DNA from 2 places in the Symbiopectobacterium purcellii genome. Region 1 is predicted to be linked to the other one. Evidence: predicted binding sites of a transcription regulator. Region 1 holds the regulator's gene; the other holds the start of a gene.

Region 1 (5,241 bases):
ACAGTTGAAACAGAATGCCCGGCGTAAGCTGGCGCGCTACCCGGGTTCGTTACCGATTATTCCGGCACAGTTGCAACGTATCAAGGGATTGCGTGAGTTTGATGATGCGATCACCGCCCGTATTCATGGTTTTCAGGATGCTGCCGACTACTACCATCAGTGCAGTGCACTGGCGTTGCTGCCCACCATTCGCACGCCAACGCTTATCATCCATGCGCAGGACGATCCTTTCATGACACCCGAGGTGATCCCAAACATCAGCCACCTGCCCGACACTATCGAATACCAACTGACAGCGCACGGCGGACACGTCGGGTTTGTCGGCGGTACATTACTGAAACCGGAAATGTGGCTGGAACAACGCATTCCGGACTGGTTCACGCGCTTTTTATCGGCGGACACCGCAGAGGCAATAGCATGATGATTCCCTGGCAGCAGCTTGATAGCGATACCCTGCAAAATATCATTGAGTCCTTTGTGTTACGTGAAGGCACGGATTACGGCGAACAGGAGCGCTCACTGGAGGAAAAAGTCAGGGATATACGCCGCCAGCTTGCCTCCGGTGATGTGGTGCTGGTGTGGTCAGAGCTGCATGAAACGCTGAATATCATGCCTCGCACCCAGCTAAATGAAAATACGCCGTAGCGTGATAAATCACCGTTTCCTGACGTGCGGGGGGTCGTCTTGCGTCACCGGGTCTGTTATACAGTGAGAACCATGTTAGCCAAATGCCTAATCCGACGGAGTGCAACCGCATGTCGCAACAACACCCGATCATTGCCGTTACCGGCTCCAGTGGAGCAGGCACCACCACGACCAGCCTCGCGTTCAGGAAGATCTTCCAGCAGTTGCAGATAAAAGCCGCTTCACTGGAAGGCGATAGCTTTCACCGTTATACCCGGCCAGAGATGGACATGGCGATTCGCAAAGCGAAAGATTTGGGCCGCCATATCAGCTATTTCGGCCCAGAGGCCAATGATTTCAGCCTGCTTGAGCAGGCGTTTATCGAATATGGCCGCAACGGTACCGGAAAAACGCGCAAATACCTGCACATCTATGATGAGGCGATCCCCTACAATCAGGTGCCCGGCACCTTTACCCCGTGGGAGCCGATGCAGCATCCTACCGATATGCTGTTTTATGAGGGGCTGCACGGTGCCGTGGTCACTGACCAGTACGATGTTGCCCAGCACGTTGACCTACTGGTCGGTGTGGTTCCCATCGTCAATCTGGAATGGATTCAAAAGCTGGTGCGCGATATCAACGAACGCGGTCACTCGCGTGAAGCCGTGATGGATTCTGTGGTGCGTTCCATGGAGGATTACATTACCTATATCACGCCGCAGTTTTCTCGCACCCACATCAACTTCCAGCGCGTACCGACGATTGATACCTCAAACCCCTTTGCGGCCAAGGCGATCCCTTCGCTGGACGAGAGCTTTGTGGTGATCCATTTCCAGGGCGTCGAGCATATTGACTATCCCTACCTGCTGGCCATGCTGCAAGGCTCGTTTATTTCACACATCAATACCTTGGTGGTGCCGGGGGGAAAAATGGGGCTCGCCATGGAACTGATCATGGCACCGTTGGTAAAACGGCTGGCAGAAGGGCGTAGCGCGGGCTGAGATAAAACACACGCAGCCCGCCAGAAAACGATGCGACAACGAAGAAAGCTATTCGACTATGAAGAAACTAGGCGACAGCGACGATTTCGTGGCTATGCGTGACCTTCACCGCCTTTTCTAACATTAGCGCCACTGAACAATACTTCTCCGCCGACAGCGATACGGCTCGTTCAACCACCTTATCCGTTAGCCCTACGCCCGTGACGACAAAATGCAGGTTGATATGGGTAAACAGACGCGGCGTTTCTTCACGACGCGTGGAGGATAATTTGACTTCACACCCGGTAATGGTATTGCGGCCCTTTTGCAAAATGGACACCACATCAATGGCGCTACAGCCTCCTGCCGCCATCAACACCATCTCCATCGGACTGGGCGCTTTATCGCCAGCATTGCCATCCATCAGGATCTGATGCCCGGATGACGACTCACCGAGAAAGGTCAGATCTTCGACCCATTTTACGCGCGCTTGCATCCACAACTCCTCAAATTTATTCGAAAATTACTCACTGTTATATATAAAAACCGCCGATAACTAGAGCTTAATCATGCTGAAGCGAGACAACACAAGACAGGCTCGTCAAGCTGTGTTACAAACAGGAATAGAATCCGTTCCTTCAGTTTTAAGCTGACGGTCAGAACGGGTCGTGACGTCGCCATACAGAGGCCAGTATATTCCCTGACGTCAGTCCGCCAACACGGAATTTTTACTACTAGCACGTTAATACGCCGTACAGGGAACTCTGAACCCTGTAATTTGCGCAGTGAATTACAACAGAGGATAACAGCGAATGGTTCTCGGCAAACCGCAGACAGACCCGACTCTTGAATGGTTCCTTTCTCATTGTCATATTCACAAGTATCCATCGAAGAGCACGCTAATTCACCAAGGTGAAAAGGCAGAAACGCTTTACTACATCGTGAAAGGCTCAGTAGCTGTGCTGATCAAGGATGAAGAAGGCAAGGAAATGATCCTCTCCTACCTCAACCAGGGGGATTTTATTGGAGAACTGGGCCTGTTCGAAGAGGGCCAGGAACGCAGTGCATGGGTACGGGCAAAAACTGCCTGTGAAGTCGCTGAAATCTCCTACAAAAAATTCCGTCAGCTGATCCAGGTCAACCCGGATATTCTGATGCGTCTTTCCTCACAGATGGCGCGTCGCCTCCAGGTGACTTCCCAGAAAGTGGGCAATCTGGCCTTCCTGGATGTCACGGGCCGCATTGCACAGACGTTGTTGAACCTGGCGAAGCAACCCGATGCCATGACGCACCCGGATGGGATGCAAATCAAGATCACGCGTCAGGAAATTGGTCAGATTGTTGGCTGTTCCCGCGAAACGGTAGGCCGTATTCTGAAAATGCTGGAAGATCAGAATCTGATCTCGGCACACGGCAAAACTATCGTGGTATACGGCACACGCTGATACCCTCAGCGCCGTTGAGACAAAAGCACGTTGTGCACTGCGCAGCGTGCTTTTGACAAGTCTAGGCTACTCCGCTTTCACCACCGCTTCGACCGCCCGCGCGAACCGCGCCATGCCCTGATCGATATCTTCCAGATCAATCACCAGCGACGGCACAAAACGCACCACGTTAGGCCCAGCGACCAGCACCATCACGCCTTGCTCTGCGGCAGCGGCAAGGAACTTACCCGCCTGACCGTGCCATTTCGGCTTCAGTTCTGCGCCAATCAGCAGGCCCATACCGCGAATCTGTTCAAAAATACCGTGCTCTTCATTAATCGCCTGAAGAATCGAGACGAAACGCTCGTGGCGTGCTTGTACACCGGAAAGCACCTGTGGGGTATTGATGGTGTCCAATGCGGCTTCAGCCACCGCACAAGCCAGCGGGTTACCGCCGTAGGTAGTACCGTGTACGCCAACGGTCATCACCGAGGCGACCTCTTCAGTGGTCAGCATGGCGCTGATGGGGAAACCGCCGCCCAACGCTTTCGCCGTGGTAAGAATATCCGGCGTCACGCCATAGTGCATGTAGGTAAACAGCTTGCCGGAACGTCCCATGCCGCTTTGCACTTCATCAAACACCAGCAGAGCGTGATGCTGATCGCACAGCTCACGCACGCCTTTGAGGAATTCTGGCGTGGCCGGTGTAATGCCACCTTCACCCTGAATCGGCTCCAGCACCACGGCACAGGTGTGGTCATCCATCACCGCTTTTACTGCGGCCAGATCGTTGAACGGCACGTGCACGATATCGGCCGGTTTTGGTCCGAAGCCATCAGCGTATTTCGCCTGGCCACCGACCGAGACAGTGAACAAGGTGCGACCGTGAAACGCATTGTAGAACGCAATGATTTTGGTTTTATACGGGCTGTGGCGCTTAATCGCATAGTGACGAGCTAGCTTGAAAGCCGCTTCGTTGGCTTCAGCTCCAGAGTTAACAAAGAACACGCGTTCGGCAAAGGTGGCGTCGATCAATTTGCTGGCCAGACGCAGCGCGGGCTCATTGGTAAAGATATTGCTGGTGTGCCACAGCGTTTCGCCCTGCTGCTTTAACGCCGCCACCAGCGCAGGGTGGCAGTGACCTAATGCCGTTACCGCAATCCCACCAGCAAAGTCGATGTACTCGCGCCCTTGCTGATCCCATACGCGACTCCCTTTGCCTTTAACAGGCACAAATTGCGCCGGTGCGTATACGGGTAGAATCACCTTGTCATGCGTCGCCCGGGTTACCGCCTTTGAATCTGTTGTCATTTGCTTTCGTCCACACCGCTTAAAGTGAAAATATAATCATCAAATATGCATAAAAAATCAATACACAAGGTTATAAAATAGCGCGTTATGACAGTCCGTTTTATCGCAACCGGTGCTGATAACCTCAGGTATTAAGGAAATTCTGCAACAATTGATGCCCTTGCTCACTCAGAATGCTCTCCGGGTGAAACTGCACCCCTTCTAACGGCAAGGTACGGTGGCGTATTCCCATGATTTCATCACGCTCACCGTCACGCTCCGTCCAGGCCGTAACATCAAACGCAGTAGGCAAAGAGGCAGGGTCAATCACCAGAGAGTGGTAGCGCGTCACCGTCAATGGCAGCGCCAGCCCGCTAAAAACGCCGCTCCCGGTGTGCTGTATCACGGAGGTTTTGCCGTGCATCACCTCACGCGCCCGCACTACGCGCGCACCAAATGCCTGCCCCATCGCCTGATGACCGAGACACACGCCCAGAATGGGCAGTTTGCCTGCAAAATGGCGAATCGCCGCCAGAGAAATACCCGCGTCATCCGGTGTACAAGGACCGGGGGAAATAACCAGATGCGTAGGAGCCAGCGTTTCAATGTCCGCCAACGTCAGGGCATCATTGCGTTTAACCAATACCTCTGCGCCCAGTTCACAAAAGTACTGGTAGAGGTTGTAGGTGAAGGAGTCGTAGTTATCGATGAGTAGTAGCATGGGGCAAGTTTACGCGAAAAAGAGATGCTGTAGGCTACTGTGCTTGTAGGTATTTAGGCAATGAATAACTTTTTATTATTATTTTTCAATAAATTATGCGAGTAACAAAAAACCGGACACCTCAGTGCCCGGTTTGCAAGTGTAGTGTGAAATGCGATGATCTAAACCATTGGCCTGACATAAACCCAAAGGGTAAAGGCAA
Region 2 (5,241 bases), 2.4 Mb from region 1:
TGCCTTTGAAGCGGGCGTGACCCCCAGCCACTGTTTTGAGATGCTGGCAGCCATCCGCCAGAAGCCCCCTACCATGCCGATTGGCCTGTTGATGTACGCCAATCTGGTTTTCAGCAACGGTATCGATGCCTTTTACCAGCGCTGCGCCGACGCGGGCGTTGATTCCGTGTTGATCGCCGACGTGCCGATTGAAGAATCTGCCCCCTTCCGCGCCGCCGCGTTGCGACATAACGTTGCGCCCATCTTTATCTGCCCGCCTAACGCGAATGACGCCTTGCTCAGAGAGATTGCCTCTCATGGCCGTGGTTATACCTATCTGTTATCCCGAGCTGGCGTGACAGGCGCGGAGAAGCGCGCTGAACTGCCGTTGCACCACCTGATAGCCACGCTGACGGAATATCACGCTGCGCCTGCGCTACAAGGCTTCGGTATTTCGGAACCGTCACAGGTTAAAGAGGCTATCGCTTCCGGCGCCGCGGGGGCAATTTCAGGCTCAGCCATCGTGCGCATCATTGAACAACATCGGCATCAGCCAGACGTGATGCTGGCAAAACTGCATGATTTTGTCAGCCGTATGAAAGCCGCCACGCGCGGCTAATCCAGGCTGTTTTCCCTTCCCCGTCGGGTTTCTCTCTGACGGGGACAGCATTTTTCACTAGGTTGTCTTGCCAACCCCACCGTTTATCGAATCTGTTCCCGCATAGGGCAGTGGAAAAAATATTTTTTCGCACTGGCAATACCCTGTTTATGATTATTTTTTGAAGGTATTCACCAAACACAAAAACGATTTTTAATATATCTAAATAAGCAATAATAAATATATTTCAAATTACTTTAATTTGTAAAATTAATTTCAAATTGAAAGATAAACTTCAAAACGGAAAAATATAAAATTTAAAACGATATTTCAAATTTAAATACATAAAATATCGCTTGATTAATTGAACGAAATCACAAAAATGAAATAGCTGAACTAATATCTGATTTTGAAGATCTTGTTCACATTACTGTAAGAAAGAATACATACAATGAACTTGCTATAAAAAAGTAGCGTCTTCTCTTTAATAATAATTCTCTTGACATGGGATAATATAATGAAAGCTAAATTACTCGCGGTGTTGGTAACTTCGTTAGTCAGCATGAGCACCATGGCTGTTACCATCGACTACCGTCATGAAATGAAAGATACCAAATCTGCAAACCATCAAGACCGTTTGTTGATTTCTAACCGTTTTGACAACGGTTTTGGTCTGTCCATGGAAGGTAAATGGGCACAAAGCGGTAAAGACACTACGCCGAACAGACCGTACAGCGAGCCTGTCAGCAACGGTACCGAAGTGACTGCAAGCTATCTGTACAAGTTTGACAAAACCATTTGGTCAGGAAGCTGGTCTGAACTTCGTATCTGACTCTGTTAGCGCCAAATACCGTCCTTACGTCAAGGGCACCGCGAACATCACTGATTCTCTGTACGCAGGCCTGCGCTATCGTCCGTTCTACCAGCGTAACAGCGGTAACATCGGCGGCGCTAACACTGACATGAGCGGTTATACTATCACCAGCACCCTGGGTTATAAACTGCCTGCCAACTTCAACGTTGAGTATGAATTCGAATACAACAAAAACACCAGAGCGGGTTCTGCTGGCTATATCGCCGACAAAGAAAACGACAACATGACTCACAACGTCAAGCTGGCGTACAAATATGACAAAAACTGGACCCCGTATGCTGAAGTGGGCAACGTCGAAGGCAGCAAAACCACTGACGAACGTCAAACTCGCTTCCGTGTTGGTGTTCAATACAACTTCTAATCGCTAACCGTTTATTACGTTAGCCTTATTGGTTGGTTTTACCCTGTGTTGAAAAACGGCGGATTAATACCCGCCGTTTTTTTGTGCCCGGGAAAAATATAGTTTAGTGCGTGATAGTTTATATGAAAATAAATACGACACTCGAAAGTGCCGTAGATATAATTGTTAATTTCAAGTTATGACTATATTAAAAGCGATAGCCGACGCCAAACATAAAGGTAAATGGATCGAGACGGGTACTGATCGATTGGGGACCGGCAGGAGAATTAAAACGCACATCAGTATCAATATCCATCCACCAGAGTGAAGCGTTAATCAGCCAGTTATTATCCAGGTTATAATCCAACCCAGCCTGTGCCGCGACTCCCCACGAGTTTTTCGCACTGAGATCGCTTAACCCCATACTTTTACCGTGATCGTTGAATTTCTCATCAAAGAACATCGTGTAGTTGATCCCGACACCAAGATAAGGACGCAGTTTGTCTTTCGCATCACGGAAATAATACTGCGCCATTAAAGACGGGGGCAAATGACTCACCTGTGCAACGTTACCGACAGTTTGCAACCCTACATTGTGTGTAACCGGGGTTGCAGCCAGCAATTCCACGCCAATGTTATCGGTGACCATGTAGCTGAACGTCAGCCCCAACTGCGTATCGTTGTCGACCTTAAAAGAGCTGACGTTAAGCACCGTGTCCCCACCCGCATTCGGACGCACGGTAGCGGTTCCTGCACGCACAATAAAATCACCAGCCTGATGCGCCTGAGCGAAGACAGGCAGCAACGTTGCGACGAGTAGAGCCAAAGACGTTTTTTTCATTATTACCCACTCCCTTTATATGGTTTAAAGTCGAGCGCAGAATACCTCTAAGTAGGTATTCTTGTTTTAAGCCAGATCACAACTTTCACGCTGAAAAAGCGAAATTCAAAACACATCAAGATGCGCTAAATACTTAAAAAAACTAAAATTGATCTGCATCAATTTTCAACCTAAAGTGCAATTAGTGCTCAGGTTAATGCTGCGCCTTCACACCGCTGAAGCGTTGACGCTATAGTGAGCGACAGTCCGGCACCCTGTGATGACGTTGTGGAAGAGGTAAACCATGGACGCGTCGAACCCGAAATCAAATAACGGTGACAATCTCAACAGTTGCCTGCAATGCGGTGCCTGCTGCGGTTTTTTTCGTGTCTCATTTTACTGGGCAGAGGCTGATGATGGTGGCGGATTGACGCCAGCAAGCCTGACAGAACCGATTACGCCGTTTATTCGCTGTATGCAGGGCACCAACAGCACAGTGCACTGTCGTTGCACTGCGCTTGAGGGCGAGATCGGTCAGGCTGTCAGTTGCAACATCTATGCACAACGCCCTTCGCCGTGCCGTGAGTTTTTACGATCGGGCGAGAACGGTCAGGAAAATGGCGCCTGCAACCGAGCCAGAGCTCGCTATGGCTTGCCCCCGCTTTAACCTACCGAATAAAATTGCAGCGAATACCCTTTTCAGACGCGCAGCAAGGTGCAACCTTTTGAGGTAACAGGTTACAATGTGGATCATTGGGCGCGATGACGCGTCGTTTTCCCTGTTGAATAGCCAAGGAGCCTTCATGTCTATCACGGCCGGTACCCTCTACCGTGACACTATGAATTTTACGCGTAACCAACTTATCGGCCTGTTGTTGCTGTCATTGCTCACGGCGGTCATTACTGTCATGTTAAATCAGGCATTGATACCCGCGCCGGAACAGTTACAGCTATTAAGTAATGTAAGCGGCGATCTCTCCAGCACCGGTCAATTAGGGCTGCACGACCTGATTCAACAAATGACGCCCGAGCAACAGATGGTGCTACTCAAAGTTTCCGCTGCCAGCACCTTTGCAGCACTGGTCGGCAATGCGTTGCTGACTGGCGGCGTGCTGACGCTGGTGAGACAGGTCTCGGCCGGACAACCGACCAGTGCGCTACGTTCGATTGGTGCCTCTGCGCCGCTGCTGCCGCGACTGTTCTTTTTGATTCTGGTAGGTACTATTTTGGTGCAGTTGGGCATGCTGCTGCTCATCGTACCGGGGGTGTTACTCGCCATCGCGGTGAGTTTATCACCGGTGATCGCCGCAGTAGAAAATAAAGGCGTTTTCGCCTCTATCCGCCTCAGTGCAAAGCTCGCCTATAGCAATCTGAAGCTGGTCGCCCCTGCCGTGCTTTTTTGGCTATTAGCAAAAGTGGCCCTGCTGATGTTGGTTGCGCGTCTGCCACTGGCATCGCCGACCACCATGGCAATCCTGATGAACGGGGTGAGTAACCTGGTATCTGCCATCTTTTTGATCTATCTTTTCCGTTTGTATATGTTGCTGCGTCAATAATGTGCGAACCTGCCGTCTGCGTCTGTGGACGGCAGGTTTAATTAACAGAAAAGTAATGTTCTGCAAATTCTTACGATAAAACAGGAAGCGGATGGCGCAATCAAGGATAATGACAGCCAGCAGCAGACGATCGCCTACGGGTGAATGTGGTTAATCTTTGGCACCTCGCGTTGTAATGGGTCGATATAATGAAGCAACTTCTTGATTTTTTACCTTTAGTTATCTTTTTCGTCGTATACAAACTGCACGATATCTTTTGGGCAACCGGTGCGCTGATCGCTGCCACACTCGCCGCTTTTCTCTATAGCTGGTACAAATTCCGCAAAGTGGAAAAAACCATGCTGGTCACCGTGGTGTTGGTAGCGGTGTTCGGCGGGCTAACCATCTATTTCCATAATCCCGAATTCATAAAATGGAAAGTCACCATCATCTACGCATTGTTCGCCGGTGCGTTACTGATCGGTCAATGGTTTTTCAACAAGTCGCTGATTCAGAGCATGCTGGGCAAAGAGATCACGCTGCCACAACCGGTGTGGCGCAAGCTGAATACCGCCTGGGCGCTGTTCTTCATTGCCTGTGGATTGCTTAATATCTATGTTGCATTCTGGTTGTCGGAAGGTCTGTGGATGAACTTCAAAGTATTCGGGCTGACAGGGCTCACCTTGTTGTTTACACTGGCCTGTGGCGTTTACATCTACCGCCATCTGCCGCCTGAGCAGAACAATAACGAAAGCAAACAGTAATCCTTTAAACGTTAACCTGAGACGACGATGAGCCCTACTCAAACAGCACCTCACGGTGAGCTGGTTTTGCGCACGCTGGCCATGCCCGCGGATACCAATGCCAATGGCGATATCTTTGGTGGCTGGCTGATGTCGCAAATGGACATTGGCGGTGCCATTATGGCGAAAGAGATTGCCGAAGGACGCGTTGTCACGGTACGCGTTGACGGCATGAGTTTCCTCAAACCCGTCGCCGTGGGGGATGTGGTGTGCTGCTATGCCCGCTGCCTGCGCACCGGTCGCAGTTCACTGGACATCAATGTTGAAGTGTGGGTGAAAAAGGTTTCCACGG

Evidence for each region. The regulator CRP, encoded in region 1, controls carbon source genes, mostly activating them, when cyclic AMP is high. The targets are predictions, from matches to a motif close to ATGTGANNNNNNTCACAT.
Region 2: a site for CRP is predicted at 2,779-2,796, ahead of ompW (outer membrane protein OmpW). Genes of this name have one in related genera too.

Annotation. Positions count from the first base shown of each region.
Region 1 covers NZ_CP081864.1:4,601,112-4,606,352, forward strand. The annotation lists gene K6K13_RS21460 (hydrolase) at 1-421, shown strand, start outside; gene K6K13_RS21465 (YheU family protein) at 418-645, shown strand; gene K6K13_RS21470 (phosphoribulokinase) at 756-1,625, shown strand; gene K6K13_RS21475 (OsmC family protein) at 1,693-2,100, opposite strand; gene crp (cAMP-activated global transcriptional regulator CRP) at 2,417-3,049, shown strand; gene argD (bifunctional acetylornithine/succinyldiaminopimelate transaminase) at 3,116-4,339, opposite strand; gene K6K13_RS21490 (aminodeoxychorismate synthase component II) at 4,464-5,039, opposite strand.
Region 2 covers NZ_CP081864.1:2,221,279-2,226,519, forward strand. The annotation lists gene trpA (tryptophan synthase subunit alpha) at 1-598, shown strand, start outside; partial or broken gene K6K13_RS10250 (oligogalacturonate-specific porin KdgM family protein) at 1,095-1,812, shown strand; gene ompW (outer membrane protein OmpW) at 2,000-2,632, opposite strand; gene K6K13_RS10260 (YkgJ family cysteine cluster protein) at 2,916-3,278, shown strand; gene K6K13_RS10265 (YciC family protein) at 3,415-4,167, shown strand; gene K6K13_RS10270 (septation protein A) at 4,356-4,910, shown strand; gene yciA (acyl-CoA thioester hydrolase YciA) at 4,938-5,241, shown strand, end outside.